DNA from 4 places in the Flavonifractor porci genome. Region 1 is predicted to be linked to each of the others. Evidence: riboswitches for the same ligand, from Rfam matches in the RefSeq annotation. Region 1 holds a riboswitch; each other region holds the start of a gene.

Region 1 (7,777 bases):
TAAAAATGACAAATACCTCTACTTTGGCCGGGCGGCGGCCAAGTGGGATGACGTGCTCAACTTCCTGCCCGCCCGCATTTCCGGCGTGCTCATGTGCCTGGGGGCTGTGGCAGCGGGGTACGACGGGAAGAACGCCTGGCGCATTTTCCTGCGGGATCGGAAAAAGCACAAGTCTCCCAACTCTGCCCACACTGAGGCGGCCTGCGCGGGCGCGCTCCAGCTTCAGCTGGCGGGTCCCAACTGGTACTTCGGCAAGCTGGTGGAGAAGCCCACCATCGGGGACGACCAGCGGCCCCCCGAGCCTCTGGACATCCTGCGGTCGGGCCGGATTTTATACGCCACCGCCTTTTTCGCCCTGCTGCTCTTCTGCGGGGTGCCCCTGCTGATTTTATTGTTCCCATGAGGGCGGATGCCCACTTTGTCCACGAAAAGGAGCGTTGTTATGCCAGTCTACACCCACGGCGGGGATATCCTCACCGCCCAGGCCGCCTACGGCGGGGAGGTCCTGGACTTTTCCGCCAACCTGAACCCCCTGGGGATGCCTGCCCTGGTGGCGGAGGCGGTCCGGCAGGCGGCGGACCAGTCCGCCCGCTACCCGGACCCTCTGTGCCGGGACCTGCGGCGGGCCATCGCCGCCCACGACGGGGTGGGGGAGGAGCAGGTGGTGTGCGGCAACGGAGCCGCCGACCTGATCTTCCGGCTGGCCTTCGCATTGAAGCCTGGAAAAGCTCTGGTTACCGCTCCCAGCTTCTCCGAGTATGAGGAGGCCGTGACCTGCGTGGGCTGCGAGGTGGCCCGGTACACCCTGGACCAGAGCAGGAACTTCGATCTGGACGCTGGCTTCGTGGACGCCATCGGTCCGGACATTGACCTGGTGTTCCTGTGTACCCCCAACAACCCCACCGGGCGGCTGATTGATGAGGATCTGCTGGAAGAAGTGGTGAAGCGGTGCGGCGCTGTGGGGGCGGTGCTGGCGGTGGACGAATGCTTTCTGCCGCTGGCCACCGGCGGGCCGGGGCTGGCCCCATGGCTGGAGAACCACCCCCATCTGGTGCTGCTGCGGGCCTTCACCAAGAGCTACGCCATGGCGGGGCTGCGGCTGGGCTACTGCCTGACGGCCAACGAGGGACTGCGGGAGGAGCTGGGCAAGTTCGCCCAGCCCTGGAGCGTGTCCACCCCCGCCCAGGCGGCAGGCGTGGCGGCCCTCACCGGCTGTCCCCACTGGCTGGCGGAGGGCAGGCGCTTTGTGGAGGAGGCCCGGCCCGGTCTGGCCGCCGGTCTGACGGCAGCAGGCTGTACCGTGATCCCCGGGCAGGCAAACTATCTCCTGTTCCGGTTGCCCGGTGTGGCCGATCTGAAAGAAAAACTGCTGGAGCGTGGTGTGCTCATCCGCTCCTGCGCCAACTACCACGGTCTGGGCCCCGACTGGTACCGGGTGTGCGTCCGGGGCGAAGAAGAAAACCGGCGGCTGCTGGCCGCCCTCAGCGAGGTGCAGTGATGGCAAAGGCAATTATGATCCAGGGCACCGCCTCCAACGCCGGCAAGTCTCTGCTGGCGGCAGGGCTGTGCCGCATCTTCAAGCAGGACGGCTACAAGGTGGCCCCCTTCAAGTCCCAGAACATGGCCCTCAACTCCGCCATCACCCCCGACGGGCTGGAGATGGGCCGTGCCCAGGTCATGCAGGCCGAGGCGGCGGGGGTGGCCCCCGACGTGCGGATGAACCCCATTCTCCTGAAGCCCACCAGCGACGTGGGCTCCCAGGTCATCGTCAACGGTATTCCACGGGGTACTATGAAGGCGGGAGATTACTTTCAGTATAAGAAAAATCTCATTCCCGATGTGATGGAGGCCTATTCCTCCCTGGCCGAGGAGTATGATATCATCGTCATTGAGGGGGCGGGCAGCCCGGCGGAAATCAACCTGAAAGAGGACGATCTGGTCAATATGGGCATGGCCCGGATGGCCAAGGCCCCGGTGCTGCTGTGCGGCGACATTGACCGGGGGGGTGTGTTCGCCTCCCTCTACGGCACGGTGAAGCTGCTGGACCCGGACGAGCAGGACCTGATAAAGGGCCTCATCATCAACAAGTTCCGAGGGGACGTGGAGATTCTCCGCCCCGGCCTGACCCAGTTGGAGGAGCTGGCGGGCAAGCCGGTGCTGGGCGTGGTGCCCATGCTGGAGGTGGACGTGGACGATGAAGACTCCCTGTCCGCCCGTCTGTCCAAATCCGGTAAAGTGGGCCTGGTGGACATGGCGGTGATCCGCCTGCCCCGGCTTTCCAACTTCACTGACTTTAACCCCCTGGAGCGGATGGAGGAGGTCTCCCTCCGCTATGTGGGGAGCGTGGGGGAGCTGGGCCACCCCGACCTCATCATTCTGCCCGGCACCAAGAACACCATGGACGACCTGCGGTGGCTGCGGCAGAGCGGCCTGGAGGGCGCCATTCTGAAGCACGCCGCCAGGGGCGGCGCGGTCATTGGCATCTGCGGCGGCTATCAGATGCTGGGCAACACCGTCTCCGACCCCGACGGGGTGGAGGGCGGCGGCACCCTGGCGGGGCTGGGCCTGCTGCCCTCGGAAACCGTGTTCCAGGGGGAGAAGACCCGCACCCGGGTGACCGGTACCTTTGCCCAGGCCGAGGGCATCTTTGCCCCTCTGGCCGGTGTGGCTTTTGAGGGCTATGAGATCCACATGGGCAAGACGGAGAGCGCTGCCGCCCCCCTGGTGAAGTTTGTCACCCAGACCGGGGAGGAACACACCGACGGCCTGAGTAACGGCAACGTGTGGGGCTGCTACGTCCACGGCATCTTTGACAAGGCCGGGGCGGCCTCCGCTCTGGTGAACTGCCTGCTGAAGGCCAAGGGCCTGGAGGGACAGGCCGCCAGCGTGGACTGGCAGGAGTACGCCCAGCGGCAATACGACAAGCTGGCGGACGGTCTGCGGGCCAGTCTGGATATGGAGCGGATCTACCGCATCCTGAACGGGGAGGAATGATCCATGAAAAAGATAGAGTTGCAGCGGGTGGCCCCCGCTGAGATCGAGGCCAGAAGTATGGAGATCATTGGCCAGGAGCTGGGTGAGCGGGTATTTCCCGCCGACCAGCTGCCGGTGATCAAGCGGGCCATCCACACCAGCGCCGACTTCGACTATGCCGACAATCTGGTGTTCTCTCCTGACGCGGTGGCGGCGGGTATTGCCGCCATCAAGGGGGGCTGCACCATCGTCACCGATACCCAGATGGCCTTCTCCGGGGTCAACAAGAAGGTGCTGGAGAAGTTCGGCGGCAAGGCCGTATGCTTCATGTCCGACCCGGATGTGGCTGCCGAGGCCAAGGCTCGTGGGGAGACCCGGGCCACTGTGTCCATGGAGCGGGCCGCTCAGCTGGAGGGCCCTCTGGTGCTGGCCATCGGCAACGCCCCCACTGCTCTGGTGCGGATTTGCGAATTGATCGAAGAGGGGAAGATGGCCCCCGCCCTGGTGATCGGCGTGCCGGTGGGCTTTGTCAACGTGGTGGAGAGCAAGGAGCTGCTCCTCACCATGGATATCCCCCACATCGTGGCCCGGGGCCGCAAGGGAGGCAGCAATGTGGCCGCCGCCATCTGCAACGCCCTGCTCTACCAGGCCAGCAACAACGTACGGGAGTGAAGGATATGAATAGACAAGCCCTTCTGGCGGTGTCCTTCGGCACCAGCCACCGGGACACCCTGGAAAAGACCATCGCCGCCATTGAGAAGGCCCTGGCCGCCGCCTTTCCGGAGCGCACCCTGCGCCGGGCCTTCACCAGCGGTATGATTTTAAGAAAGCTGGAGCGGGAGGGTACCCACATCGACGACGTGCCCGCCGCCCTGGAGAAGCTGGCGGCGGAGGGATACACCGACGTGCTGGTCCAGCCCACCCACATCATGAACGGCGATGAGTACGACAAGATGATGGACCTGGCCACCCCTTTTGAAGACCGGTTTGAGAAGCTGACCTTTGGCCGCCCCTTGCTCACCGAGACCGGGGACTACCTGGACGCGGTGCAGGCTCTGCTCCATAATCTGCCGGAGGCGGAGGAGGGCAAGGCCATCCTCTACATGGGCCACGGCACCGAGCACTTTGCCAACTCCTGTTACGCCCTGCTGGAGTATGTGTTCCGGGATATGGGCCGGAAGGATGTGGTCATCGGCACGGTGGAAGGCTACCCCGGGTTCGGGGAGGCGGCGCGCCGTATCCAAGAACTGGGCGCCACAAAGGTGGAGCTGCGCCCCCTGATGATCGTGGCGGGCGACCACGCCAAAAACGATCTGGCGGGGGAGGAGGAGGATTCCTGGAAGTCCCTGCTGGAGCAGAAGGGCTACGCCGTCAACTGTGTGCTCCAGGGCCTGGGGGAGTTTCCCAGCATCCAGGCCCTCTTTGTCAAGCACGCCGGAGAGGCCAAACAACTCCAGGCGTAAGCCTGTTTTGCATAGAGGGCCGGGAAAAGGGAAGCCGGGTGGAAATCCCGCGCAGTCCCGCTGCCGTAAGAGAAGAGCCGCCGGGCACCATGTCACTGGGGAAACCTGGGAAGACGCACGGCGGCAGAGAGGCTCAAGCCGGAAAACCTTGCCCGGCCCGGCAATCCAAACGCCTACGAGTGATAGGAAAGGATGAAACGACTATGAGAACTCTGACTGCCAACAAAACCGTCCGCGCCGCGGCGGTGCTGGTGGGGCTGCTGGGTCTGATGACCATGAGCGCCTCCGCCATGCACATTGCCGAAGGTATGCTGCCCGTGCCCTGGGCCATCGGCTGGGGCGCGGTGTGTGTGCCCTTCCTGGTGGCCGGCTTCTTCTCCATCAAGAAGAAGATCGACCAGGCCCCCCGGGCCAAGATCCTGCTGGCCATGTGCGGCGCCTTCGCCTTCGTGCTGTCCGCCCTGAAGATCCCCTCGGTGTCCGGCTCCTGCTCCCACCCCACCGGTGTGGGCCTGGGCGCCATCCTGTTCGGGCCCCTGGTCATGACGGTGCTGGGACTGATCGTGCTTCTCTTCCAGGCCCTGCTGCTGGCCCACGGCGGCCTCACCACCCTGGGCGCCAACGTATTCTCCATGGCCATTGCCGGGCCCATCGTGTCCTGGCTGGTCTATAAGCTGCTGCGGAAGGTCAAGGCTCCCGCCGCTGTGGCGGTGTTTGCCGCCGCCGCCCTGGGCGACCTCTTCACCTATGTGGTCACCTCGGTACAGCTGGGGGTCATCAACGGCGGCATGGTGAAGTTCCTTACCATCTTCGCCGTCACCCAGGTACCGCTGGCCATTGCCGAGGGCCTGCTCACCGTGGTGATCTTCAACGTGCTGGAGAAGTACAGCAAGACCGAGCTCCATGAGCTGCAGGTGCTGTAAGGAGGGGATGGATATGAAAGTTTGGCAGAAAAATTTGATTTTGATCCTGTTGGTGGTGGTCATCGCCGCCGTGCCCCTGTGGCTGCTGCCCAACGCCGAGTTCGGCGGAGCCGACGGCCAGGCTGAGGAGGCCATTATGGAGCTCAACCCCGACTATGAGCCCTGGTTTGAGCCCATTCTGGAGCCCGCCAGCGGCGAGGTGGAGTCCATGCTCTTCGCTCTCCAGGCCGCCATCGGCGCCGGTGTGGTGGGCTTTATTCTGGGCCGCATCACCAAGAAGCCGGACGGGAAAGAGAAAGGAACGAACTGACCATGGGCACCGACCGCTACGCCTATCAGTCCCGCCTGCGGCGGGTGTCCCCCATGCCCAAGCTGCTGCTGACGGTGGTCGCCCTGGTGATTTGCCTGTGCTGCGACAGCGTGGCGGTGGGCCTGTTTACCCTGGTTCTGATGGGGGTGCTTATTACCGCCCTGGGGGGACTGCCCCCCAGGGTGTACCTCCATTTTCTCAAGGTGCCGCTGATCTTCCTGGTCATCGGCTGCCTTACCATCGTGGCGGGGGCCTATCCTGCCGGGACAGAGATGGTGGCCGCCATTCCGGTGGGCGACAGCTTGTGGGGCTTTACCATGGATGGCCTTTGGCTGGGCGGGCGCATTTTCTGCAAGGCCCTGGGGGCGGTGGGATGTATGTACTTTCTCTCTCTCAATACCCCCGTTACCGACCTGACCATGGCCCTGGAGAAGCTCCATGTGCCAAAGCTGCTGGTGGAGCTGATGGAGCTCATCTACCGCTTCATCTTCGTGCTGGCTGAGACGGCTTCCAACATCCGCACCGCCCAGGATTCCCGGCTGGGCTACCGGGGATTTCGCCGGTCGGTGTCCTCCTTGGGGATGCTCTCCTCCATGGTGTTTCTGCGGGCATGGCGGAAGGCCGACCGTATCTATACCGCCCTGGAGTCCCGGGGCTATACCGGCAGCCTCACCACCCTGAACGACGCCTACCGTCCGGGGTGGGGGCTGCTCCCCCTCACCGCCCTGGCGGCGGCGGGGCAGATCGCCATTTGGCTTGTGGAAGGGAGGCTGCTGGGATGAAGGCCATCCAGGCAGAAGATCTGTGTTATACCTATGAGGACGGCACCATAGCCCTGGACCATATTACCTTTGCCGCGGAAAAGGGCAAGGTCACCGGTATTCTGGGGGCCAACGGGGCGGGCAAATCCACCCTGTTTCTCAGCCTCAACGGGGTGCTCACCCCCAAGAGCGGCAAGGTGGTGCTTGGGGGCCAGCCGGTGCGCTACGATAAAAAGGGCCTGCTGGAGCTGCGCCGCCGGGTGGGCATTGTGTTTCAGGACCCGGACGACCAGCTGTTCTCCGCCGACGTGTACCGGGACGTGTCCTTCGGCGGGGTAAATCTGGGCCTGCCGGCGGAGGAGGTCCGCCGCCGGGTGGAAGCCGCCCTGGAACGTACCGGCGTGTCCCACCTGCGGGACAAACCCACCCATGCCCTGTCCTACGGACAGAAGAAGCGGGTGGCTATCGCCGGGGTGCTGGTGATGGAGCCGGAGGTGCTCATCCTGGACGAGCCCACCGCCGGCCTGGACCCCCAGGGGGTGAGCGACATCATGAAGCTGCTCACCCGCCTGCGGGACGAGCTGGGTATGACGGTGCTCATCGCCACCCATGACATGGACATCGTGCCCCTGTACTGCGACTATGCCTACCTGCTGGGAGGGGGCAAGGTTCTGCTGGAGGGCACGCCGGAGCAGCTCTTTGCCGATCCGGCGGCCCTGCGTGCCAATCATCTGCGTCTGCCCCGCATCGCCCATCTGATGGAGGTGCTGCGGGAGGTGGACGGTCTGGATGCCGACCGGTCCGCCGCCACCATTGGGGCGGCCCGGCGGGAGATCCTGCGAATGCTCAAGGAGGAAAACCAATGAGAGGAATGTTGTACGGTGTGGGGGTTGGCCCCGGCGATCCCGAACTGATCACCAAGAAGGCGGAGCGCATCATCCGCCAGGCGGCGGTGCTGGCCGTGCCCGACGCGGGCCGGGGGGAGAAGACCGCCCTCAATATCGTGGGGGAGCTGGCTGACGGCAAGGAGTTGCTCAACTGCGCTGCCCCTATGGTGCGGGATCACGCCGCTCTGGACGCGGCCTATGAGCGCAACGCCGACCTGGTGTGCGCCGCCCTGGACGGGGGCAAGGACGTGGCCTTCATCACCCTGGGGGACCCCACGGTGTACTCTACTTACCTCTACCTCCACAAAAAAGTGGTGGCCCGGGGGTACGACGCCCAGATCATCCCCGGCGTGCCCTCCTTCTGCGCCGTGGCCGCCAAGCTGAACATGGCCCTGTGCGAGAAGAGCGAGCGGCTGCTCATCGTCCCCGCCTCCCACAAGGATGTGTCCGACTGCCTGGA
Region 2 (7,777 bases), on a different contig from region 1:
GTCAGCCTGCTCCATGGTAATTGATCAAGGTGGTATCCATTGCCGATTTTTGCAGCTGTGCCCATATCTAGGCACGGCCTGGGTTTTTGCACATTTTTGATGTGCAAAAACCCAATTTGCAGGGATCGGCAATGGATATCTGCTTTTTGCCGGCAGACACGCCATTGTCTGCCGGCTTTTTATATTAAGGCGATGGATCCCAAAGATTGAGGGGGTGAAGACCGTCAGTAAACGAAGACAGGCGCGTCCGGCCAAACTAACGCCGCAAGAGGCGGAGCGGTATCGGGATATGATACAGAAGCTGGCGCAGCGGGACGCGGCGGAGCACGCAGATTACGGCACGCAAGGAGAGAAGCGAGGGGTTCCTCATCCGTCCCTTTCGTTATCCAGCGGCCTCGGCAGGGCGGTCTATGCCAGCTATTCTGATGAGGCGTTGCTGGATGTTTTGCGCGCTTCCGCCGCTCGTATCGGGCGTGCTCCCACGCAAAGTGAGGTCTTTTCCCTGTACCGCATCTATCTGAAGGCCCGGTTCGGTACCTGGCCGGCAGCTCTGCGGGCAGCCGGCATGAGACGGCTGCCCACCCCCGACCTGACCATGCCGGATTGGGAGCGGATGCTGCGGGAGGAACCGGGAATCTGCGGCGCTTTGAGGGACGTGACCGTCCGCAGAGAACGCCTTGGATACCCGCCGCGCAAGCGGGATGTATCGCAAGCCAAAGTCCTTTGTGAGCGATTTTGCTCTTGGGAGAATGTAATTGCTGCTGCGGAGTCTTTTCAAACGTGGCAGAAGGAAAGGGGGATAGTCTGCAACAAGTAAATAGGAGCATTTGTTGTGGCCCTGTCTCGGCGGAAGCAGAGGGAGGGATGAACAAGGGAATCGGGTGCAAGTCCCGAACGGGTACCGCCGCTGTAAGCGCTGAGGTGCCGGATCGTTGGCGAAAGTCAGTCACTGGGGAGACCCGGGAAGGCAGATCCGGCGTTGTGGAGCATTTCTCCGGAAGCGTAAGTCAGAAGACCTACAAGAGATGCAAAGGGCTGTGAGGACACGGCTCGACCATGGGAACACGGCTGTGGCGATCAATGGGATCTGCCGCGGCATTTTTTATGCTCCGGCAGAGCAGCAGTCGAAAGGAGAGATGGGATAACCATGAAAAAACGAGTGTTGAGTTTGCTGTTGGTCCTGGTGCTGGCGCTGGGTCTGCTGCCACTGGAAACGCTGGCAGCAGGAGGTGAGCTGCCTCAGGCGGTAACAGAGCCGCCCGAAGGTCAGGAGTGGCAGATGATTTCCACGGCGGAAGAACTGGCGGCACTGTCGGAGCAAGGTGGCAGCGGCTACTACAGGCTGGCAAATGATATTGAGGACTATGTGGGCTGCTATTCCATGTTTGCCAAGACCTTTGACGGCGTGTTGGACGGCAACGGTTATACGGTGACCTTTGCCGCTGCCGACCAATATCCGAATCCGTTGATTGATACATTGGGACCCAATGGTGTCGTTCAGAATCTGGGTGTGAAGGGTACGATCGCCAACGTCCCGCTGGTCAGTAAGCTATCAGGAAAACTGATCAACTGCTATTCCTGGGCGGAGAGCAGCTACGGCGGTTTGGTGTATGAGATGCTGCCGGATTCCGCTATTGTAAACTGCTATGTCTCCAGGACACCTGGTGGGTATTCCTGGGGCGGCTTGGTGAATACAGGCAGGGGAGGACAGATCTTCAACAGCTATTGGCCCGATGGCGAAGCTGTGGCGGATAATGACGGGACCGCGGTGACAGACAGCAGGACGGTTTCTGATCAGAAATCCGAGGCGTTTCGAGAACTGCTCAATGAGCATCGTTCCGGCGGCATGGAGTGGCACCAGAGTGCGGTGGGGCTTCCCTGGCTGGGAGAGCAACAGGACTATGTAGAGTCCACATTTTATCCTGTTGTGATGACGGACCTCATCACAGAAGAAACAACAACCATTAACAGTGCAGACCAAATGTTGACCATTGGCGTGTTTGGCCTGCCGGACGGCGATGTGGCCACGCTGGAGCTCCAGGGGTATGAGGGCGACGTGGAGTGGGATGTTGCCTCCGATCAGGATAACGCCCCCATTATTGTTTATGGCCAGGGCCGGGTATGGGCCCGCAAATCCGGCACAGTCACAGTTACAGCCACCTGCGGTGAGAATACGCAGTCCTTCCGGCTCAAAGCCGTGGTCCCGGAATTTCAGCTGAAGCTGAAGATCGACGGACAAGACTATACCGGGAAGAACTATAAAACGCCCGGCAGCGGTACGTTCAGCATGGTACCATATGTGGTGGTGAGCGGCGAAGAGCGGGAAGCCAATAACGCCCTTTTTGCCTGGGAAAGCAGTGCGCCCCATGTGATCAATGTGGATTCCCAAGGATGGGTCAATATCAAGCAGGAGGGAACGGCCAACCTGACGGCGGAACTTAACGGCGTTTCAGCGTCTGTTACTGTGGAAGCCGGTTATACAGCTATCGATGGTATTGAGTGCACGTTTGAAGGTGAGTACACCATCCATCGCCGCAATCCCAATTCCATCGGCCAGAACGGCACCCCGGGCGAGGCCAGCTTCAATCCCCTGCGGCACCTGAAGGATGGCGAGGAGTGGGTAGGCAGTGAGCATCACATTGCGGATATCACGCCGGAGGACGCTACCTACGCCGGCAGCTATGTGACAGTTTCTGATAACAATTCTGTCATAGAATTTCAGGGTTCGCTGGTACAGAGTCTTATTCCCATGAAGGCGGGCAGTGCAAATATCACTGTAACAACGGCTGACCCCAAACTGGAACAACAGTTTTCCAATACGAAGAAAGTGACGTTGAGTTACCTCAATCCACTGAAAGAGGTAACCGCAGCCAAGACGGAACTAACAGTTAAGGTTGGCCAGAGTATTGATGCCGGACTGATTTTTACTGGAAAAAACGACAACGCATGGCCGGAGCGATATCCCGGCGGCCTTCACGTCAGTGAAAGCTATATAAATTGGGAGAAGATCAGCGGCGATGGTGAAGCATTGGCCTATCGCAGTTATCCGGTCTTGATGCCTACCGATGAGGAGTATTCCCTGGAAGAAGGCACTGTGTCCAACGATCAGTGGCTCATCAAGGGAATTTCCCAGGGAACCGTGGTACTCAAAGGCACTGCCAAGGATACAACAAATGGCGAACAGACCATTACTCTTACCATTACAGTGGAGGCCGGCGATCAGGGACCTGCTTTGCCTGTGGAGGAACAGGTGTCTGCCGCCTTGAAAAAAACAGCTGCCTATGAGCTGAACGGCCTGACGGAGAAAACACCTGCTTTCCTGGATGAGTGGGGGATTCTGGGCCTGGCCCGGGCCGGTATAGAGGTTCCCGTTGATTTTTATGAAACCTACTATGCCTCTGCCTATCAGGCGGTTCAGAAGCAAAAGGATACCGCCTCCCGTCCCTGGGATAACAAGGTGACCGAGACCCAGCGGCTGGCCCTTGCTTTGACGGCCATCGGGAAAGATCCCACTGATGTGGACGGCGTGAATCTTCTGGATTACAGCTGGAATAAGGGAAAGTATTGGAATGGCGCGGCGTTGGGTGATATGCAGGGCTGCAATGAGCTGATCTATGCGCTGCTGGCCACCAACGCCCACGACAGCTTCCAGCAGCCGGAATCTGTTTCCATGACCCGTCAGCAGATGATTGAAAAACTGCTTGGGAACTATCAGGCGCCGGAAGGCGGCTTTGGATTGAGCGGTCCCGCCTTTGATGTGGATATTACCGGCATGGCGCTGCAGGCCCTTGCTCCTTATTACAGCAACGATGCGGTCAAAACTGCCGTAGACAAGGCGGTAACGCATCTGTCCCAGGCCCAGGGGACCGACGGCTCTTACGGGAACCCGGAATCCACCAGTCAGGTGATTGTGGCGCTGGCCGCGTTGGGGATCGACCCGGATACAGATCCCAGATTTGTGAAGACGGGCTCCAGTCTGGTGGACGGCCTGTTGATGTATGGGCTGGAGGATGGTTCTTTTCGCCACTCCATGAACGGCGGCTCTGACGGCATGGCCACAGAGCAGGCACTGTATACTCTGGCGGCGCTGAACCGATTTTATGCAGAGCCGAGGGCAAACAGCCTCTATAACATGAATGACGTATCCCTCGGCGGCGATACGGGTGCGGCGGTCACCGGTGTGACCTTGACGCCTGCCAGCGCGGAACTAAAGGCCGGCAAAACGGTACAGCTGTATGCAATGGTCATTCCCACCTCAGCGGAAAATAAAGCTGTGACCTTTTCCAGTGACCATCCACAGGTGGCGTCTGTCAGCGAAACCGGCCTGGTTACAGCGGTCAGTGAGGGTAAAGCCAAGATCACCGTTACCACAAAAGACGGCGGAAAAACGGCCTCTGCTGAAATCACTGTTACCAAAGCCGGGGAAGGCAAGCCCGAGGATAAAGCCACCGTCACCCTGTCCATCGACAAGCTGACCATTAACAAGGGGTATGTTCTCAATCCAACCAAAGTGGAGATCAACAAGGGCGAGACGGTGTGGGATGTGCTCAAACGGGAGCTGGATCATCGGGGGATTGACTGTGACTACAGCATCTACGAGCAATACAACAGTGTCTATGTGGAATCGATTGATGGGGACGGCGAGTTTGATCATGGGCCTGGAAGCGGCTGGAAATACAGCGTGGATGGAGTTTATCCTGACTATGGCTGCAGTCTCTACAAGCTGTCCGGCGGCGAGGTCATCAAGTGGCTCTACACCACCAATCTGGGTGCTGATCTGGGTGATGATCCCGGCGCCGGTATGACCGGTAAACCGGAGCAGGGCGGCTCCGCCACCTTGCGGCCGGTAGTCAAGCCGGATAAGAACGGCCATGCTCAGATCACGATGGATACAGACCAGATGAAGGCCGCTATTGCACAGGTCAAAGTCGGGGGAGAGCGCGTGGTCGCCATTGCACCCAAGATCACCGGTACGGCCACCAAGATCACTGTAGAGGTGCCTGTCCAGTCCCTGAAGGATATGGTTAAGAACACAGACGCCGCTCTGGTGGTGCAGAGCGATATAGGAAGCCTTTCCGTTCCCAACGGTGCTCTGGGTGCCGTGGTCCGGCAGGCTGGCGGGAACACCGCCACGTTCTCGTTGGAAAGCAAAAATACCGCGGACATCAGAAAACAGATGGATGTTTCTCAAATGGAGGACGCGGAGGCAGTAGAGGTGACCATTGCTTCCAATCAAAAAGAACTCACCGCCTTTGACGGAAAGTCCCTGACCATCACCATTCCGGTGAGTGGCTCCACTTTTGTGGCCAGTGAGGCTTACAAGGTCATCGTGCTCGGCCACGGCGGTACCAGGGAAAATGTTTCCGGCATCTGCGTCAAGCAAAATGACAAGTTGAGCGTGCAGATAGAAATGAGCCTTCTGGGTACGTTTGTCGTGACCGCCCAAAAGACCATGCCGTTCACCGATGTGCCCGGCCACTGGGCAGCCGAAGGCATTGCATGGGCCTATGGAAATGATTTGATGAACGGTACCGGCGAAACTACCTTCGCACCCAACGACAGGTTGAATCGCGCCATGCTGACTGCCATCCTGTATCGTCTGGCTGGCAAGCCTGCTGTAACAGGTGAAAGCAAAGCATTTATGGATGTGGTACCGGATACATGGTATACCTCTTCTGTGGCTTGGGCCAGTGCAAATGGTGTTGTCAATGGAATGGGAGATGGGACCTTTGCGCCAATGGATGCCATCACCCGTGAGCAGCTTGCAGTTATGCTCTACCGCTATGCCCAGTACATCAGGCTGGATACCAGCGCCAAGGGCGACCTGAGCAAGTTCACCGACGGCAGCCAGGTTTCTTCCTGGGCTTCTGAGGCTATGGCATGGGCTGTGGGGACCGGGATGATTTCCGGCAAGACCGCCAATATCATCGATCCTTCCGGTACGGCTACCCGGGCAGAGACAGCGACCATCCTCATGCGCTTTGCAGCGCTTCTGAAATAACAAACGGCGTTCCGGGGCGCTCTGCGCCCCGGAACGGGAAGGAGTTGTCATGAGAACCATTTTGAAACGCGGAACAGGTTTTTTCCTGGCTTTCGTTTTACTGCTCAGTTTGAGCATACCTCCCGCATTTGCGGCGGAGACGGATTTAGCTGCGGCAGTTCAGGAAAGCGCCAAGTATATGCTCAACACTGTTCAGGAGCCGCAGGTGGGGTCTGTAGGAGGCGAATGGGCGGTCATTGGCGTGGCCCGCTCGGGCTATGATGTTCCCCAGCAATACTGGGACAATTATTACGCTACAGTGGAGGCGTACGTTTCGGAGCACAAAGGCGTTTTACATGAAAAGAAATATACGGAATATTCCAGACTGATCGTTGCGCTCACCGCCATCGGCGCAGATCCGGCCAATGTAGGAGGATATAATCTCCTTACCCCCCTGGGAGACTTTGAAAAAACCATCTGGCAGGGCATCAACGGCCCCATCTGGGCGTTGATTGCGCTTGATGCGGGGAATTATGATATGCCCCGCAATCCGGCGGCCAAGGTCCAGGCGACCCGGCAGATGTATGTGGACGAGATCCTCTCCCGGCAGCTGAATGACGGCGGCTGGAACCTCACCGACAAGGGTGGGGCCGGTCAGAGCGACCCTGATATCACCGGAATGGCGCTGCAGGCGCTGGCTGGCTATCGGGATCAGGCCAAGGTGCGTGACGGGATCGAGCGTGCGCTGGCTTATCTGAGCGGAGCCCAGGAGAGCAGCGGCGGATATGCCAGTCATAATACCAGCAGTTCCGAAAGCGTCGTGCAGGTCATCGTTGGCCTGTGCGCCCTGGGGATTGATTTGAGTGACGCCCGTTTTGTAAAAAACGGTCATACCCTGCTGGAGAATTTGCTCAGTTACCGGCAGAAAAACGGCAGTTTTCTTCATACATCCGCCGGAAATGGGGACAGCCAGATGGCCAGCGAGCAGGGCCTTTATGGCCTGGTGGCCGCTCAGCGTGCCGCCACCGGAAAGAACAGCCTCTATCACATGGATGATGTAACCATCCGTGTGGCTGGTGTGGCGGCGGAGACCATTGGTCTGCACGGAAAGCACACCGATGTAAAGCAGGTGCCTGTCACAATGCCTGATGCAGCTTTTCCTGATGTCAAAGGACATAAAAATCAGAGCGCGATCGAGGCGCTGGCCTCTCGCGGCATCATCAACGGCAGGGGAAACGGACTGTTTGATCCCAATGCCACCATGACCCGCTCGGAATTTGCCGCCATCGTGGTGCGTGCACTGGGGCTGCCCCCCAAGGCCGCCGGAAGCTTTACTGATGTAACTGCCGACGCCTGGTATGCCGGTTATGTGGAGACGGCCTATTCCTACGGTATCATCAACGGCGTGGGGGACGGCCGCTTCCTTCCCAACGGTACCATCAGCCGTCAGGAGGCTGCCGTCATGGTGGCCCGTGCCGCAAAGCTTTGCGGTATGGATACCCGGCTGGAAAGCAATGAAATTCTCAATGTCCTGGCCCAGTTTGCCGATTATATCACCATTGCACCGTGGGCCCGGGAGGGCGTTGCCTTCTGTTATGACGAGGGGATCCTCGATCAGAGCGAACTGAATGTGGAGCCTGCCCGTGCCATTCTTCGGTGTGAGGTCGCCCAGATGCTGTATCAGGTGCTGGACAGCGCCAAACTGCTGTAAGGAGAATGCGCCATGTGGTGGAAACAGCATAAGTGGAAAGTGATCCTCCCCGTCCTCATCCTGGCGGTGCTGGCCGGAGCCTTTTG
Region 3 (7,777 bases), on a different contig from region 1:
AGATTCGCCCGGCCCGAAAGGTGGTGGACAGGTCGTTGACGGCGCACACCGGGCCTTGCGCGGTGTCAAAGCACACCGAAAGGTGCTGAATTTCAATGTCTGGTACCATGCTCACAGCTCCTTCACCGAATCCTGCTTCACGTCCAGCCGGTCCCGCAAAATATCCCCCAGCAGGTTGATGGACAGGGTGAGCAGGATAATGCACAGCCCCGGGGCCCACAGCAAATGGGGGGCGCTGCGGAAGTACCGGCGGGCGGTACCGCTGACCATCTCGCCCCAGTCCGGGGTGGGGGGCTGGATGCCAAGCCCCAGATAGCTCAGGCCGGCCACAGACAGCACCACCCGACCCAGCCGGGTGGTAAACTGGAGAATGACATTGGTGCGGATGTTGGGCAGTACATGCCGCAGGACGATACGGAGGTGACCCGCGCCCAGACAGCGCATACCCTCGATATACATCTCGCCTTTGACCTTCATGACCTCTCCCCGCACCAGACGGGAAAACCCCACCCAGGAGGTAATGACCAGGGCGAGAATTATGCTTTTGCTGTTCCGCTCCAGAATGCCGACCAGGGCGATCATCAGCACCATGCCGGGCAAGCCCTGGAAGATATTGGAGATTGCGGTGATCACGCTGTCTATAATCCCTCCGCAGTAGCCGGAAATGACGCCAATGACCAGGCCCACAAGCATAGAGCAGGCGGTGGCAGCCACAGCCAGCAGCAAAGAGGCCCGGCCGCCGTAAATGACACGGCTGAGTACGTCCCGGCCCAGGGCATCGGTTCCAAGAGGGTGGGCCCGGCAGGGAGACAGCAGACGGAGGTCCATGTTGACCTCCAGGGGATCATAGGGGGACAGCCAGGGGGCAAATATCGTCATCAGAACGATAGCCAGGAGAATGGAGCAGACAATGGTCAGCTGGAAATTCTGTTTTTTGCGTCTGGTCATACTTCTCCCCCCTGCAGACGGATTTTGGGGTTCACCGCAAGATAGAGCAAATCAATGGCAAGTGTGATGAGTACAAAGGTGGTGCCGGTTATGAGTACATATCCCTGAATGACGGGATAGTCCCGGTTCTGAATGGCGGAGAGCACATAGCTGCCCAGACCGGGAATGGCAAATATATTCTCAATGATCGTACTTCCGCCTAAAATCCCGCCGAAATAGTTGCCGATTAGGGTGATAATGGGAACCAGGGAGTTCCGGAAGGCGTGGGCCACCATTACCGTCCGCTGCGAGAGGCCTTTGGCATTGGCCACCACGATATATTGCTCCCCCAGCTGAGCCAGGATATTGCCTCGGGTGAAGCGGGACGTAGAGCCTACGTTCCCCGCAGCCAGGGCTGCGGCAGGGAGTACCAAAGAGGCCAGGCCCCGGTCCAGTCCGCTGGTGGGCAGCAGATGGAGCCACTCGGCAAATACAGTGATGAGAAACAGAGCCAGCCAGAAGCCCGGTATGGACAGCAGGAGGGTGGAAAAAACCTTCAGTATGGTATCAAGCCATGTGCCGTGGCAGGCAGCCATGAGCACACCTCCTCCCACACCAAAAACCACAGCCACCAGCAGGGCGGCAAGGGAGACTTTCAGGGTGACGGGCAGCCGGGTCATTAGTTCATGGGCAATGTCTTTGCTGCCGATGTAGGAGCGGCCCAGATCACCATGAAGCGCCTTTCCCAGCCAGGTCATATACTGTACCGGCAGAGGCTTGTCCAGTCCCAGCTCGGTACGCATGGCGGCGCGGTCCTCCTCCGTCGGGAACTCGATACCGATGCGGAACAGGGCGTCATCCACCGGATCGCCGGGCGCGATACGGCCCAGCAGAAAGGCTGCCAAGGAAATGCCCAGCAGCACCGGGATGAGCACCAGCAGCCTGCGGCCAATGTAAGTCAGAATTGCCATGTTCCACCGCCTTTTGAAAATGAGGTTGGTACGGGAAACAAGCCCCCGCCGCAGGACGGGGGCTTGCTTTTGGATATGGGGATCATTTTGCCCAACATACCTGAGTAAAGCCGGTCAGGCCATATACGGTGGCCTGATAGCCGGTGATATCGCTGGAGGAGGCCACCACCTCCTGGGAATAGAGCACAGGGATATTGGGGAAGTCCGCGGCGGAGATCTCCTGGAGTTCCTTGTAGATTTCCGCCAGACGATCGGCGTCCAGACAGGCGGCAGCCTCTTCAATCAGCCCATCCGCATGATCATTGTGGTAACCAAGACCGTAATTGATGTTGGTGCTGCCTTCCGTATGCAAGAAGCCCTTAAACAGGGAGAAGGGGTTGGCGGAGGGGAGACCCTGGATCTTCAGACACATATTATAGTTGCCCGCCTTCATCTCATCCTTGCAGGGACCCCAATCCATCTGCTGGATGCTGACCTTGATGTTGGTGCCCTCGATGTTCTCCAGAAGAGCCTGAATATACTCGGCCTCTTCCTGGTAGGGGTAGCGGTTGGCGTCCACGCCGGGCAGCAGGAAGCGCAGCTCCACCGCCTGGTCCCCAACCACCTCGCGGATCAGCTGGGCGCCCTTCTCAGGGTCGTGGCGGACGGGCTGTTCCGCAAAAAAGGCAGAGGTGTAGCTCAGAAAACCGCCGGCGGCGAGGCCGTAACCGTTATAAAAGCTGTCAATGATGGTCTGGCGGTCCAGCAGCAGAGACAGCCCCTCCCGCATCCGCACATCATTGAAGGGGAAGGCGCCGCCGTTGACATTGAGGAAGTGGGTGATGCCGGAGTCGCCCACAGACACATTGTAGGCCGGGTCGTCGGCAATTTCCGCAGCCTGGGCGGGGGAGATGGCGCCCAGGTCGCACAGGCCCTGGACCTCGCCGGCCCGCAGAGCGGTATAGCGGGTCTCCGCATCAGGGATGACTTTAAAGCGGAAGGTCTGAGCAATGCCGGGGGTGCCCCAGTAATTGTCGCTGCGCTCAATGATACAATACTGGCCCAGCACGTTTTCCGTCACCACATAGGGACCGGTGCCGATGGGAAAGCCGTTAAAGGTGCCGTCCTGGGCAAAGCAGGCAGGTTCAAAGATGGCCGAGCCGTAGTTGACCATGGTATAGTCCAGCAGGGGCTGACCTTCGGAAAGGGTGAGTACCACGGTATAGTCGTCGGTCTTCTCATAAGACAGCAGGCCAGGGTAGATGGTGTCGATGTTCATGCCGTAGAAGGAGGATTCAAAGGGGCCCTTCTTCATGCGGTCGAAATTGGCCAGCACGATGTCGGCGTTGAAGGGGGTACCATTGGAGAAGGTCACGCCCTGCCGCAGGTGGAAGGTCCATACGGTGGAGTCCTCATTGTGCTCCCATTCGGTGGCCAGAGCAGGTGCGGGCTTGCCGTGCTCGTCCTTGGTGATCAGGGGTTCCCACACCCCCAGGGACATGGAGGCGTAGTAGGCGTCCTGCTCGCCGGGACACTGATCCCTGGAGGCGGCAAAAACGATTTCTCGAGTCTGATCCACCCCGGTGGCAGGCGCCTCTGAGCCAACAGGCGCAGGAGTTCCGCCGCAGGCGGCCAGGGACAGCGCCAGCACAGCGCCCAACAGTGCGGATAAGAGTCGCTTGTTCTTCATCATGGTTCTCCCTTTCTTCTGCTGTCAGATTGATGGAAACGCACAGCATACCTGCGCGATATTCCCAATGTAAAGGCTTCACGCCTGAAGTCCCAACTGGAATAGGGCGTTGGACCAGGAACCGCAGGACTCCTGTAATCGCCTGCGGACCTCCGGTGGTACTTCCCGGCGACGGGGAGGACGCCCCAGCTTTTCTGCCATGGCCCGGATAAAAGCCAGGTCCGCAGCCGTCTTTTGATCCAGATGCAGGATCCGGTAGTGGCAATCATAGAGATCCCCGCGGTGGGTGGCCCTGGAGCGGCTCTCTCCCCTGTGGAGCGGGGTGTTGACAAAGGGGGTGATCCGCCGTACTGGTTCCAGGTCGATCTGGTAGAGGGTATTTCGCCAGGAACCAAAGCGCTGTATAAGCGCTGTTCGCAGTTCGTCTTGTACTTCGCTGCGCAGAGGCGCCCGGTTGAGTTGTTGAGCCAGGACCAGAAGCTGGGCCAGCCGCTGTTTGTCCGCTTCTTCCAGACTGTCAAATTTCCGCAGACCGGCGGCGGCAGCTTCTTCCGCTCCGGCGGCGGTCAGCACCTGACCCCAGGTCTGATATTGCTTTTTTAACTGCTGACCGATCTCGGGCAAGTCTGATGGATGGGGGATTCGTCCCAGCGCCTTTGCGGCTTCTCGTACTTGAGCCAGCAGTGCCTGGATTTCGGACTCCTTTTGCTCCACCCGGGCAAAAGATAGACCGCCCCGTCCAGCTGCGCGGTTCAGGCCCGCTGCCCGCAGCGCGCCCGGCCAGTTATGAAAACGGCTGCGCAGATATTCCCGCAAGAGCCAGTGGACCTCACCTTGGGCGGGTGAGTGCCCCAGATCCTTTGCAGTTTCCCGCAGCAGCTCCAACAGCGCATCATCAGAGAAGGCGGCGCAGAGCGCTTTTCCCTGGGGGGTATTTATAGAATAACAGGCGTACTGCGCTTCAGATTCTTCCTGAGAGGAGCATCCGGCCCGAATCAGGTCGATTACCATGGATTTCTGGTCTGCCAGCTGGTCGCGGGAACGGTTCATCTCCATATATCTTCCCTCTTTTCCGCAAAAGCGGCTGTGGATCGTTAGAATCCACAGCCGCTTTTCTGTGTGTGCAGCCACCGGGTGCGGCGTCCCGCACGCGGCGTATCCTCTTTTTGTAGGTCTTCTGACTTGCGCTTGGGACAGGATCTTCCTGCCTTCGCCGGTCTGCTCTGCCTTCTCAGGGTACGTCCCCAATGGCGAACTTTCGTTGACGAGCAGCGGACATCACGCATACAGCGGCGGTTACCGTCCGGGATTCTCACCCGATTCCCTTGTTCAGCCTCCATCTTCTGAAAGGCCACAAAAAGCTTGATTGAAAATAAAAAGTGCGGTCTTTCCATTTTGGAAAGACCGCACTTTTACAAAACAGCCTACGATTCCCCAAAAGGTGCCACTTGATGTACGATCACTGCCGGCTGACGTCTCATGACGAATACGGCCTCCGCGCCGGATTCCCACCGGCTTATGACAAAGAGCACCTGTTTCCAACAAGTTTCTCATCGTATCTGCAATATTTTAATTGTTAGAATTTATTATACTGCATTGCACGGTACATTGCAAGCATGATTCTATGTGAACTGCCAAAAGCTTGCAGAAAACTCCGTGCACCCTCTGCCGTTGGAAGTCCGGCAGGCTGCCTGTCCCGCTGATGTTGGTTTATAACACCTTTCGTATCTTAAAGTTCCTGGAGCTGAAGAAAGAATGTGTGCGTCTGGACAGACTGCATTTTGGTGTGGTTGTCAGCAAAACGGGGAACGGCCTGAGGAAAGGTCTCATTTCCGGCAAGGCGCTGCCGTTCTACAAAGCGTGATGGGAAGGCGTTCCGTGTGGATATCTGCTCCACACGCCACACAGCACAAAAAAGCAGGAGATACGCTCCTTGCGGAACGATCTCCTGCTTCATTAGGCTTTTGTCTTCGCTTACGATTTTGTTCCTTGTGTGCTCCTTACAGAAGAAAACGGAACACATTTCTGGAACACTCATAGCGCCAAAACCATCCAATTTTCTGTAAAACAGCGTCCAAAGACGTACTGAAAAGCAGGAAAAGGGAAGTGAAATCAGTCGCTTGCTGAACTTCTGCGTCCTGGTGCTGAGCCAGCCCAATATCCGGCCATTTCTTTGCTTTTTTGGCTGATTTTTCGCTTAATACTGCGGTTTTCTGCACATCAGATTCTAATTTTCATCCTCGTGTATGACGCACGAAAACAGGTTTTGCTCCTGATCTGTGCCTTGCGTATCGCTGCCCAGGGCGACGCAGGGCACAGATAAAGAGGCTGCATAAGTTGTGTTGGAAAAATGGACCATTGCTTAATGCCACCCTAAAACTAGAGAAATAAGGCTCATGCACTTTTTATTTCGCGGGCATTGTGATTACCCCATCAAGCCTGTTGATCAGGCTGTTTTGGGAGTATGCCTTTCAATGAAAAGGAGGATGAATGAGAATTCCAGTCCAAAGACAGTGTCGTTGACTTTGCTCCGCCTGTAGGCGTGTGGATGGCCCGTTGAACCGGACGCCAGGTAATGCTGGTGTCCGGCTTTTTATGCCTGAAATATGATCTTTATTCCATCTTAATCTGGCAGACACTTTGTTTATAGTTTCATAGTACCACGCATGATACGATAAAAACAAGATTATCCCAAGAAAATGGTAAAAGGAGAATGTATATGGATCAGACAGAAAGGGACCTGGAATATGCTCCATATAACACAGAGCGCAGAGATTCTCCAGGGCGATTAAAGATATTTTTTGGATATGCAGCAGGTGTGGGAAAGACATACGCCATGCTGGAGGCGGCTCACCAGGCGAAAAAAGAGGGTATCGATGTTGTAGTGGGCTATGTGGAGCGACACGCAAGGCCCGAAACATTAGCGCTGTTGGAGGGGCTGGAGGTTTTGCCCTGTCAGGAGATTGATTATCGAGGGATCAAACTGAAGGAGTTTGACCTGGATCAGGCCTTGCAGCGGAAACCACAGCTCATCCTTGTGGATGAATTGGCACATAACAATGCCCAGGGATGCCGGCACACAAAACGCTATCAAGATGTGGAGGAATTGCTCCAGGCCGGGATCAATGTCTATACCACGGTCAATGTACAGCATCTGGAATCATTGAACGACTTGATATCTTCTATTACGGGGATTGCGGTAAATGAGCGGATTCCAGATCATGTGTTTGACCGGGCCAATCAGGTTGAGCTGGTGGATATTGCGCCCGATGAGCTGGTAAAGCGGCTTCAGACGGGAAAAGTATACCGGGAACGTCAGGCCAGGCAGGCTCTCCAGAACTTTTTTACCACTGAGAATTTAGCTGCACTGCGTGAGATTGCCATGCGGCGGACGGCGGATCAACTAAACCGCACAGCACTACAAGAAGGCAAGGGGAAAAGCGCAAAAGCAGGGGAGCATATTCTGATTTGCTTGTCTTCTGCGCCATCCAACGCCAAGGTGATCCGCACGGCCGCCAGAATGGCAGAAGCCTTTCACAGCGGCTTTACCGCATTGTTTGTGCAGACGCCGGAGACGAAAGAATTATCGGGCGAGAATATCAAGCGGCTGCGCGGCAACCTGCGTCTGGCAGAGCAGCTGGGGGCACAGATTTCTACCGTATATGGTACGGACCCTGCCGTGCAGATCGCGGAATATGCCCGGGTCAGTGGTGTGACAAAGATTATTATGGGGCGTGTCAACCACAAACAAAACGTGATTACAGGGAAAAAAAGCCTGGCAGACCGCTTGATTGAGCTGACGAATCTGGATATCTATATTATCCCGGACCATCAGCCCCTGTACAAAAGGCCGCTGGGGAAACTGCATCTGCCGAAAGCGCGATTTTCCTGGAGAGACACCGGGATCATGCTGGCGGCATGGCTTCTTTCCACAGCGGTTGGATTTGCATTTTATTATGCCGGATTCAGTGAGTCCAATATCATAACCGTTTATATTTTAGGGGTGCTTCTGACTGCGGTTTGGACAGGCAGCCACATTTACGGCGCCATCAATTCGCTTTTCAGCGTTGGTGCGTTTAATTTCTTTTTCACCGTACCGAGATATTCTTTTCAGGCCTATGATCCCAGTTATCCTGTTACTTTTTTGATTATGTTGTTCTCCAGCATGATTGCCAGCTCCTTGGCCAGTCGGGTCAAAGCACAGGCGCGA
Region 4 (7,777 bases), on a different contig from region 1:
GGGCGGTACGGGCCAAGAGTCAGCTGCCCATTCTCTTTCTCACCGCTTTGGGCAGTGAAGAGGACGTGCTTCAGGGGTACGCCCTGGGTGCGGATGACTATGTGACCAAACCCTTCTCCCTGGCGGTGCTGCTGGCCAAGACAAAGGCGGTGATCCGCCGCAGCCGGGGAGTGGGAGACAGTGAGACCCTGAGGTGCGGGGCCATCGCCCTGGACCTGGCGGGACATATCTGCACCGTGGCGGGGAAGCCGGTGGACCTGACGCCCCGGGAGTACGATCTGCTGCTCTGCCTCATCCGCAACAGAGGCCAGGTGCTCAGCCGGGATCAGCTGCTGGACAAGGTGTGGGGCATCGACTTTGAAGGGGGCCAGCGGGCGGTGGATGTGCGCATCAAGAGTCTGCGCTCCGCTCTGGGGACTGCCGGGAAACAGATCAGGACAGTGTTCAAAACGGGGTATCGAATGGAGGAGAACTGATATGAAGAACGGACGGCTCCTGCTGAAACGGTTTGTGCTGATGCTGGGCATCTTTCTGCTGCTGTGGGGGGCGGTCATGGGGGCCGCCGTCTGGCGGAACAGCCAGTGGAGCCGGGAAGATATCTCCCGGCGCATGAATGAATATCGCATAGGGTTCCAGCGCAACAGCCAGCTGACCTGGTCGCCGGGGACTCATACCGGGGTGGTGTACTTCGGGACCTGGGACCCGGAGCGGGCAGATGTACTGCTGAGCCGGAATACCTATCTGCTGGGCCGCTATGGGGGACAGCTGGTGAGCCGGGCCTATGACAAGGAGGGGAGCCTGCTGGGCCAGAGCCAGCTGCTCACCGCCTGGATCACCGTGGAGCAGCCAGGCGATACCGTGCGTTTTGAGGACTATGATCTGCTCTTTGACCCGGTGATGACGGACGAGAAGCAGGTGGCGGCGGCCCGCATCCTGGAGGAGCACCCCTGGCTCACCGGGTCGGAATCCTACGGCAACCCGGAGCGGGATAGCTTTGACGGTGCGGACATTACCGGCTGGCAGGACGGGACAGTGCTCTATCCCCAAAAGGTGGTACTGAACTTTGCCGATGGCCCTGTCACCCTGATGGAGTCGGAAAGCGACTTTTTCCGGGGCAAGGAGCTGACGGAGTATCATGCTCTTGACGTGGAAATCTATGCCGCCCTGGTGGGGGCGGGCAGGCCGGAAAAACGGCTGGAGGCATACCGGGCCATGGAGGAGAAATTGGACCAGCTGGAGGTGTTCTGGGAGGAGCATCAGGGAAGTGCCATGGTGCTGGGGGATGGTGTGACCACCATGAGTACTTGTGGAGAGATGGACCTGGCCATCACCTATCAGCTACCCGAAGGCTATTATTTCTACGGCATGGTCCCCCTTGCTCTGATTACCCTGGGGGCGGCGGTGGCCCTGGCGCTGTTCACCGCCTGGCTGGAGACCCGGGCCATCCGGCGGGAACGGGCCTTTACCCGAGCGGCGGCCCATGAACTCAAGACCCCGCTGGCGGTGCTGCGTACCCACGCCGAGGCCCTGCGGGAGGATATTGACCCCGCCAAACGGGACCAGTACCTGGACACCGTGGTGGCCGAGAGCGACCGGATGGCGGCCCTGGTGGGGAACCTGATGGACCTGGCCCGGCTGGAGAGCGGCGGCAGGGTGGAGCGGGAGCCGCTGGATCTGGCCGCCCTGGTGGCGAACGGGGCTGCCCGACTGTCCCTGCTGGCGGAGGAAAAGGGGATCGAACTGCGTACCCAACTGACCCCGGCGTCCATGCTGGGGGACCGGCTGAGGCTGGAGGAAGTGGTGGACAATCTGGCGGACAATGCCATGCGCCACTGTACCCCCGGCGGCGCGGTGACCATTGCCCTGGCCCAAAAGAGACGGCGGATCACGCTGACGGTGGATAATGACGGCGCGCCTATTCCGCAAAAACATCTGGACCGCCTGTTTGAGCCCTTCTATCGGGAAGATGCGGGCCGCGGCCGGGCGGACGGAGGTACCGGCCTGGGCCTGGCCATTGTCCGGGCAGTAGTGGAGGCCCACGGAGGCCGCTGCTGGGCGGTCAACCGTACGGGAGGCGTGACCTTTACGGTGGTGCTGCCCGGGTTGCAATCGGAAACATGATGTGGTATCATTTCCTCGACAATATGAAAGTGATTGTGAGGGAATACCATGGGATATAACCGTCCTCAGTCCAAGTGGCTGGCCCGGGACGCCATGCGGGGAGCCTATCCCCACCCTATGCTGGTAACGCTGGTGTATGTGCTGCTGACCGGCGTATTGGGCAGTGTGGTGCTGAATTTTGTGGCCGAGCCTTTTCAGGCCGCCTATTTTTATCTGACGGAAACCAATTATGAGGTGGAAGAGATTCTGACCGCCATCTTTACCCCCCAGCGGATCACGGTGATTCTGGTGATGGAACTGCTGCTGGCACTGTATCGTTGGGTCATGGATTACGGATATACCTCCTATTGCCTGCGGCTGGCCCGGCGGGAGGGCCCCAGCTACCGCAATCTGCTGGACGGCTTTTACACCATGGGCCGGGCGCTGGCTGTGAATTTCCTGTCCGCTTTGTTTGTGTTCCTGTGGGGACTTATCGGCATGGCGGTCTATGCGGGCTTTGTGTTCCTGGCCTATCTGACACACAGCGTCACCCTGATCCTTATCGGCGCTTTGATCATGCTGGTTTGGATGGTTGCCATATCCTATCGTTACCGGCTGGCGGTCTATTTTCTTCTAGACCACCCGGAGATGGGTGCCCTGGAGGCCATTGGCCATAGCCGCAGCGCCATGCGGGGCAATATCATGGAACTGTTTGTACAGGACCTGTCCTTTCTGGGATGGCTGATTTTGTCTCCCTTCACCTTGGGTATTCTGAGCCTGTGGATCGGTCCCTATATGGGGGCGGCCAATGCCAATTTTTATAACTGGGTGGTGTATGGGGCCTTTCCTCAACAGCCCCAGCCCGGTAGCTGGAACGGACCCTACGGTGGGATGTGACCAAAGTAGGCATTGTATTTTCGGCCAGAGATGATATAATAGGACTAACAACTGAATCCAATCAGCGGTTGGTAGCTGTCCGCCCTCATGGGCGGAGCTTTCAATGGGAATGCGGTGCAAGTCCGCAGCAGCCCTCTCTACTGTAAGGATGACGAGCGCTCATAAGGTCACTGTCCGGTGCACGGATGGGAAGACGGGCGTAAGGTGGAATCCAAGCCAGGAGACCAGCCAGCCGCGCAGAGAACGCGCGTGTTCGGCGGGGAAACGGCGCGTGATAGCAGCACAGGCATTTGAGCCGATGAAAAAGAGTTTCCCGTCCGGGAAACTCTTTTCTTTTGCCGCGGCCTGGGCCAGAGACATCCCCGCCGAAATCCATTTGCAGTGGCAGGGAGGTAACAAGGCCATGGAACAGATTAGAAAGAGTAGATTATCCCAGCGGGAATTGAACGGATACCGTCAATGGCTGATGGAACTGGAGGAGGAGATGACTGATACGCCTGGATTGTCTCAGCAGCTGGATGGAGATCTGACCCTCTATTTTTCTCCGGAATGTCCTATTGGCAGACAGGTGTATACCAGCTTTTCCGATGAAGAATTACTGGCGCCGCTGGTGGAGACCATGGAGGGGCGAAATGGCTCGCCCCGTCCGGAGCGGCTGCTGTGCGTCTACCGCTGGTATCTGGAAAAGCGCTTTGGCTCCCTCCATCATGCCTGTTGGCGGGCCCGGGGCCGGAGCCGTCAACAGGCGGCAGAGCGGATGTGGCCGGCGGACTGGCCCGAACGGGTGGATATTCTGCCCTTCCTGGAGCGGTGCGCGTCCCGGGGGATATGCCTGGATGAGGACGCCCGGCGGGAACTGGGGAAGTACTGCGCGGCGGTGCAGAAAGCAGGTCAGCCTCCCAGCCGGGAGGAACTGCCCCGGGAACTGGATGCACTGTTTGGGCAGGCGGGCTGTACCTGGCAGACCGGGCTGGAGCTGCTGGGTATCCCGGCGCTGAGTAAATCGGTGCGCCGGCATATGCGGCGCTATTGGGCTCAGGCCGATGGACGAGACGAAAGTCAGACCCGTGCCTAGCGTGGGAACCATTCCGCCTGCTCCTGGATAGTATGGGATGTGTGCTGCCCGGCAGCGCACAAACTGATTGGATCAGACCATCATACAGGAGGATATGTTATGGCGGATATCAAGCAGGACCTTCTCGGCCTGGAGTACAGCGCCAGCTTTACGCTGCAAGGCATCCAGGAGGCGGACATCAATCTGGAGCTGCCTCCGGTATCGGGTGGTTCCGCCACCGTATATGGCACAGTGACCGACGGCACAGACCCGCTGGCCGATGCCACCGTCAAGCTGTTTGACAGCACCGGAGCACCTTTCCAGCATACCCTGACTGATGCGGCCGGAAACTATACCCTTAACAATGTTCCGGCGGGCACTTACACCATCAGTGCGGTCAAAAATGGTTATCTGCTCAGCGTGCCTCGGGGGATCTCGCTGACCAACAGTTCTACCACCCAGATCGCATTGACCTGTATTGCCGAGCCTACACTGGCTCTGGGCACCATTGCGGGTGTGCTGACCACCACGGAGGGTTCCGTTGTTACCCCGCTGGCCGGAGCCAAACTGACCCTGAAAGACAGTTCTGATACTGTGGTAGCCACCACCTATTCGGCGGATGACGGTGAGTTCCTGTTCTACGATGTGGCTGACGGCACCTATACTGTGCTGGCTTCGGCTGAGGGCTACCTGACTTCGGCGCCCATGACGGTCACCATTACCGGCGGGTCCATTGCCAACGTGACCATGTCCCTGACAGTGGACACCCGCACTTACAGCGGTACGGTGAGCGGCATCATTCGGGATCAGAAGGGCGCGGCTGTAGCCGGATGTTTCGTGGGTTTGTATCAGGTGACCGGAATCGGTTCCGCTGCGGTGGAGACTCTGATCGCCACCACCAAGACCAATGCCGAGGGGAAATACCTCTTTGGCGGCGTTACCGGCGGTCAGTACCTGGTCAAGGCCAAGCTGGAGCGGTAATTGGGGGGACCCCGTTCTGCCTGCAAAACAAGGAGGAGCGGGAGGATAATTTCTGCCTGAGTGCGGGGTATACACTCTGCGCGGTACGGGTGCTGGTGCGGCCCCTTTGTTCCGGCGACTGGCTGACCCTTTGTCCCTGGAAGGGGTGCAGCAGCTGGAGCCGGCCCGCGGTAGGGGAGAGCCTGTTCGGCTTTCTTCCGCCGGGGCGGTATTTGCTGGGGTTGGACCGGAACTGCCGGTGTGTCTGTCGGCTGAGGCTGACGCTGCCGCCGGGCGCCAACGTGACCCTGTGGCTGGACCCGGCGGAGAGGACCTGGAGCTGGCGGCGGGAATTTTTCCACTGCCTCTATAATCAACGGAAATAAAGAGGGCAAAAGCTCGCTGGTCCCCAATGGGGGCCGGCGGGCTTTTCTCTTGTATGGGGCGGAGAAAGCTGGTATACTATAACCTGAGATTTTATGTCCGGCAGAAACCGGACGGCAGGAGGTCCTTTCATGAAGCTCATGGTCATTGACGGCAATTCCATCATCAACCGGGCCTTTTACGGCATCCGGCTGCTCACCACCAAGGACGGTACCCCCACCAATGCCGTGTATGGCTTTGTGAACATCCTGCTCAAGCTGATTGACGAGGAGCAGCCTGAGGCATTGTGCGTCACCTTTGACCGGAAGGCCCCCACCTTTCGCCATCTGGCCTATGAGGGCTACAAGGCCCAGCGGAAGGGAATGCCCGAGGAACTGGCTGCCCAGCTGCCCATCCTGAAGCAGGTGCTGGAGGCCATGAATATTCCCCGTTACGAGCTGGACGGCTGGGAAGCCGACGATCTCATCGGTACCATCTCCATGAAGGACACAGCCGCCGGGTGGGACACCGTCATCGTCACCGGCGACAAGGACTCCCTCCAGCTGGTCACCGACACCACCCGGGTGAAGCTGGTGTCCACCCGCATGGGTCAGACCACCACCAAGGAGATGACCCCCGAGGCCTTCCGGGAGGCCTATGGTTTCGATCCCATCCACATGGTGGACCTGAAGGCCCTGATGGGGGATACCAGCGACAACATCCCCGGCGTCAAGGGCATTGGGGAAAAGACCGCTATGGATCTGATCCAGCGCTACCACAGCGTGGAAACCATTTATCAGGATCTGGACAGCGTGGAGGCCAAGCCTGCCGTGCTCAAGAAGCTGGCCGAGGGAGTGGATCAGGCCAAAATGTCCTATGACCTGGCCCTCATCCACTGTGACGCACCTATTGACTTTACCCCGGAGGCTAACCTGCGGAAGGAGCCCAATGCCCCTGTCCTCTATGAGCTGTTCCTCAAACTGGAGTTCAATAAACTCATCGACAAGCTGGGCCTCAGCGCCCCCCAGGGGGAGGTACAGCAGGAGGAGGAATTTACCGGCACCTGCACCAGCGAGGAGGTCACCGACCGCGCCCGGGCGGAGGAACTGCTGGCCATCTGGCGGCAGCAGGACAGTGTGGATGTGCTGGCCCTGCCCTCCCTGGACGTGGTGGTGGTGGAGCACTGGGAGAGCGAACGGGACAGTCGCGCCGCCATCCTCAGGGCCGATCAGCTGGAGGGGTACAACGAGGTCCTGAAGGGCCTCTTCGCCCCCGATATCAAGAAGAACGCCCACGACGTGAAAACCCTGCTGTCCCGGCTGCTGGATGAGGGCATCGAGGGGGGCGGATTCGTCTTTGATACCGCCATCGCTGCCTATCTGCTGGCCCCAACCGACGGCAGTTACGAACTGGAGACTCTGGGTATGCGGTGGTTCAACCACGAATTTCTCAAGGCCAAGGACACCTACCTGGCCAAGGATGCCTTCAGCCCTCTGGGGGATTCCACCAAGGCCCTGGGCGTCATGCTGTCCCACTGTGCCCTCATCGACGCGCTGAAGGACCCCATGGCCGCCCGTTTGCACGAACTGGGCATGGACAAGCTCTATTACGAGGTGGAGCTTCCTCTGTGTCCGGTGCTGGCCGGGATGGAGCACGCCGGAGTGCTGGTGGACCGGGGGGCCCTCACCGCCTTTGGCGAGATGCTGGACGAGCGCATCAAGGCCGACGAGACCCTGATCTATGAGCTGGCAGGGGAGAAATTCAACATCAACTCCACCCAGCAGTTCGGCAAGATCCTTTTTGACAAGCTGGGCCTGCCCCCGGTGAAAAAGACCAAGACAGGCTACTCCACCAATGCCGAGGTGCTGGAGAAGCTGCGGGACAAGCACCCCATCGTGGAGGCGGTGCTGGACTACCGGCAGCTGGCCAAGCTGAAGTCCACCTATGTGGACGGCCTTACCAAGGTGATCGCCGCCGACGGGCGCATCCACACCTCCTTCCAGAATACCGTCACCGCCACCGGGCGGCTCAGTTCCACTGAGCCCAACCTGCAAAACATCCCCGTCCGCACCGAGCTGGGGGCGGAGCTGCGGAAGATGTTCGTGGCTCCGGCGGGGAAGATGCTGGTGGATGCCGACTACTCCCAGATCGAGCTGCGGCTGCTGGCCCACATCGCCGGGGACGAGCATATGATATCCGCTTTCCGCTCCGGGGAGGACATCCACACCGTCACCGCCTCCCAGGTATTTGGGGTGTCATCCGATGAAGTGACCCACGAGATGCGCCGCCGGGCCAAGGCGGTGAACTTCGGTATCGTCTACGGCATCTCCGACTTCTCCCTGTCCCAGGATATCGGGGTTACCCGGGCGGAGGCCAAGGAGTATATGGAGAAATATTTCGAGA

What was found. A riboswitch is a leader RNA that binds a small molecule or an ion and turns the genes downstream of it on or off. The one in region 1 is predicted to bind cobalamin.
Positions count from the first base shown of each region.
Region 2: it holds a riboswitch for cobalamin, as region 1 does, so the genes downstream of both, WHJ28_RS08120 (S-layer homology domain-containing protein) here and WHJ28_RS03035 (energy-coupling factor ABC transporter permease) in region 1, are expected to answer to the same signal.
Region 3: it holds a riboswitch for cobalamin, as region 1 does, so the genes downstream of both, WHJ28_RS12700 (homing endonuclease associated repeat-containing protein) here and WHJ28_RS03035 (energy-coupling factor ABC transporter permease) in region 1, are expected to answer to the same signal.
Region 4: it holds a riboswitch for cobalamin, as region 1 does, so the genes downstream of both, WHJ28_RS14905 (hypothetical protein) here and WHJ28_RS03035 (energy-coupling factor ABC transporter permease) in region 1, are expected to answer to the same signal.

Region 1 covers NZ_JBBHLB010000002.1:159,275-167,051, forward strand. Annotated here, with positions in the region: gene cbiB (adenosylcobinamide-phosphate synthase CbiB) at 1-403, shown strand, start outside; gene cobD (threonine-phosphate decarboxylase CobD) at 443-1,498, shown strand; gene WHJ28_RS03020 (cobyric acid synthase) at 1,498-2,994, shown strand; gene WHJ28_RS03025 (precorrin-8X methylmutase) at 2,998-3,645, shown strand; gene WHJ28_RS03030 (sirohydrochlorin cobaltochelatase) at 3,651-4,436, shown strand; cobalamin riboswitch at 4,417-4,606, shown strand; gene WHJ28_RS03035 (energy-coupling factor ABC transporter permease) at 4,640-5,359, shown strand; gene WHJ28_RS03040 (energy-coupling factor ABC transporter substrate-binding protein) at 5,373-5,669, shown strand; gene cbiQ (cobalt ECF transporter T component CbiQ) at 5,672-6,451, shown strand; gene WHJ28_RS03050 (ATP-binding cassette domain-containing protein) at 6,448-7,296, shown strand; gene cobI (precorrin-2 C(20)-methyltransferase) at 7,293-7,777, shown strand, end outside.
Region 2 covers NZ_JBBHLB010000007.1:75,243-83,019, reverse strand. Annotated here, with positions in the region: gene WHJ28_RS08125 (homing endonuclease associated repeat-containing protein) at 290-817, shown strand; cobalamin riboswitch at 814-1,038, shown strand; gene WHJ28_RS08120 (S-layer homology domain-containing protein) at 1,148-6,001, shown strand; gene WHJ28_RS08115 (S-layer homology domain-containing protein) at 6,180-7,691, shown strand; gene WHJ28_RS08110 (DUF4430 domain-containing protein) at 7,704-7,777, shown strand, end outside.
Region 3 covers NZ_JBBHLB010000015.1:59,610-67,386, reverse strand. Annotated here, with positions in the region: gene WHJ28_RS12720 (ABC transporter ATP-binding protein) at 1-109, opposite strand, end outside; gene WHJ28_RS12715 (ABC transporter permease) at 112-948, opposite strand; gene WHJ28_RS12710 (ABC transporter permease) at 945-1,898, opposite strand; gene WHJ28_RS12705 (ABC transporter substrate-binding protein) at 1,981-3,567, opposite strand; gene WHJ28_RS12700 (homing endonuclease associated repeat-containing protein) at 3,646-4,623, opposite strand; cobalamin riboswitch at 4,718-4,941, opposite strand; gene WHJ28_RS12695 (DUF4118 domain-containing protein) at 6,287-7,777, shown strand, end outside.
Region 4 covers NZ_JBBHLB010000022.1:8,968-16,744, reverse strand. Annotated here, with positions in the region: gene WHJ28_RS14920 (response regulator transcription factor) at 1-476, shown strand, start outside; gene WHJ28_RS14915 (sensor histidine kinase) at 478-2,121, shown strand; gene WHJ28_RS14910 (DUF975 family protein) at 2,170-2,997, shown strand; cobalamin riboswitch at 3,050-3,244, shown strand; gene WHJ28_RS14905 (hypothetical protein) at 3,401-4,072, shown strand; gene WHJ28_RS14900 (MSCRAMM family protein) at 4,172-5,032, shown strand; gene WHJ28_RS14895 (hypothetical protein) at 5,122-5,397, shown strand; gene polA (DNA polymerase I) at 5,527-7,777, shown strand, end outside.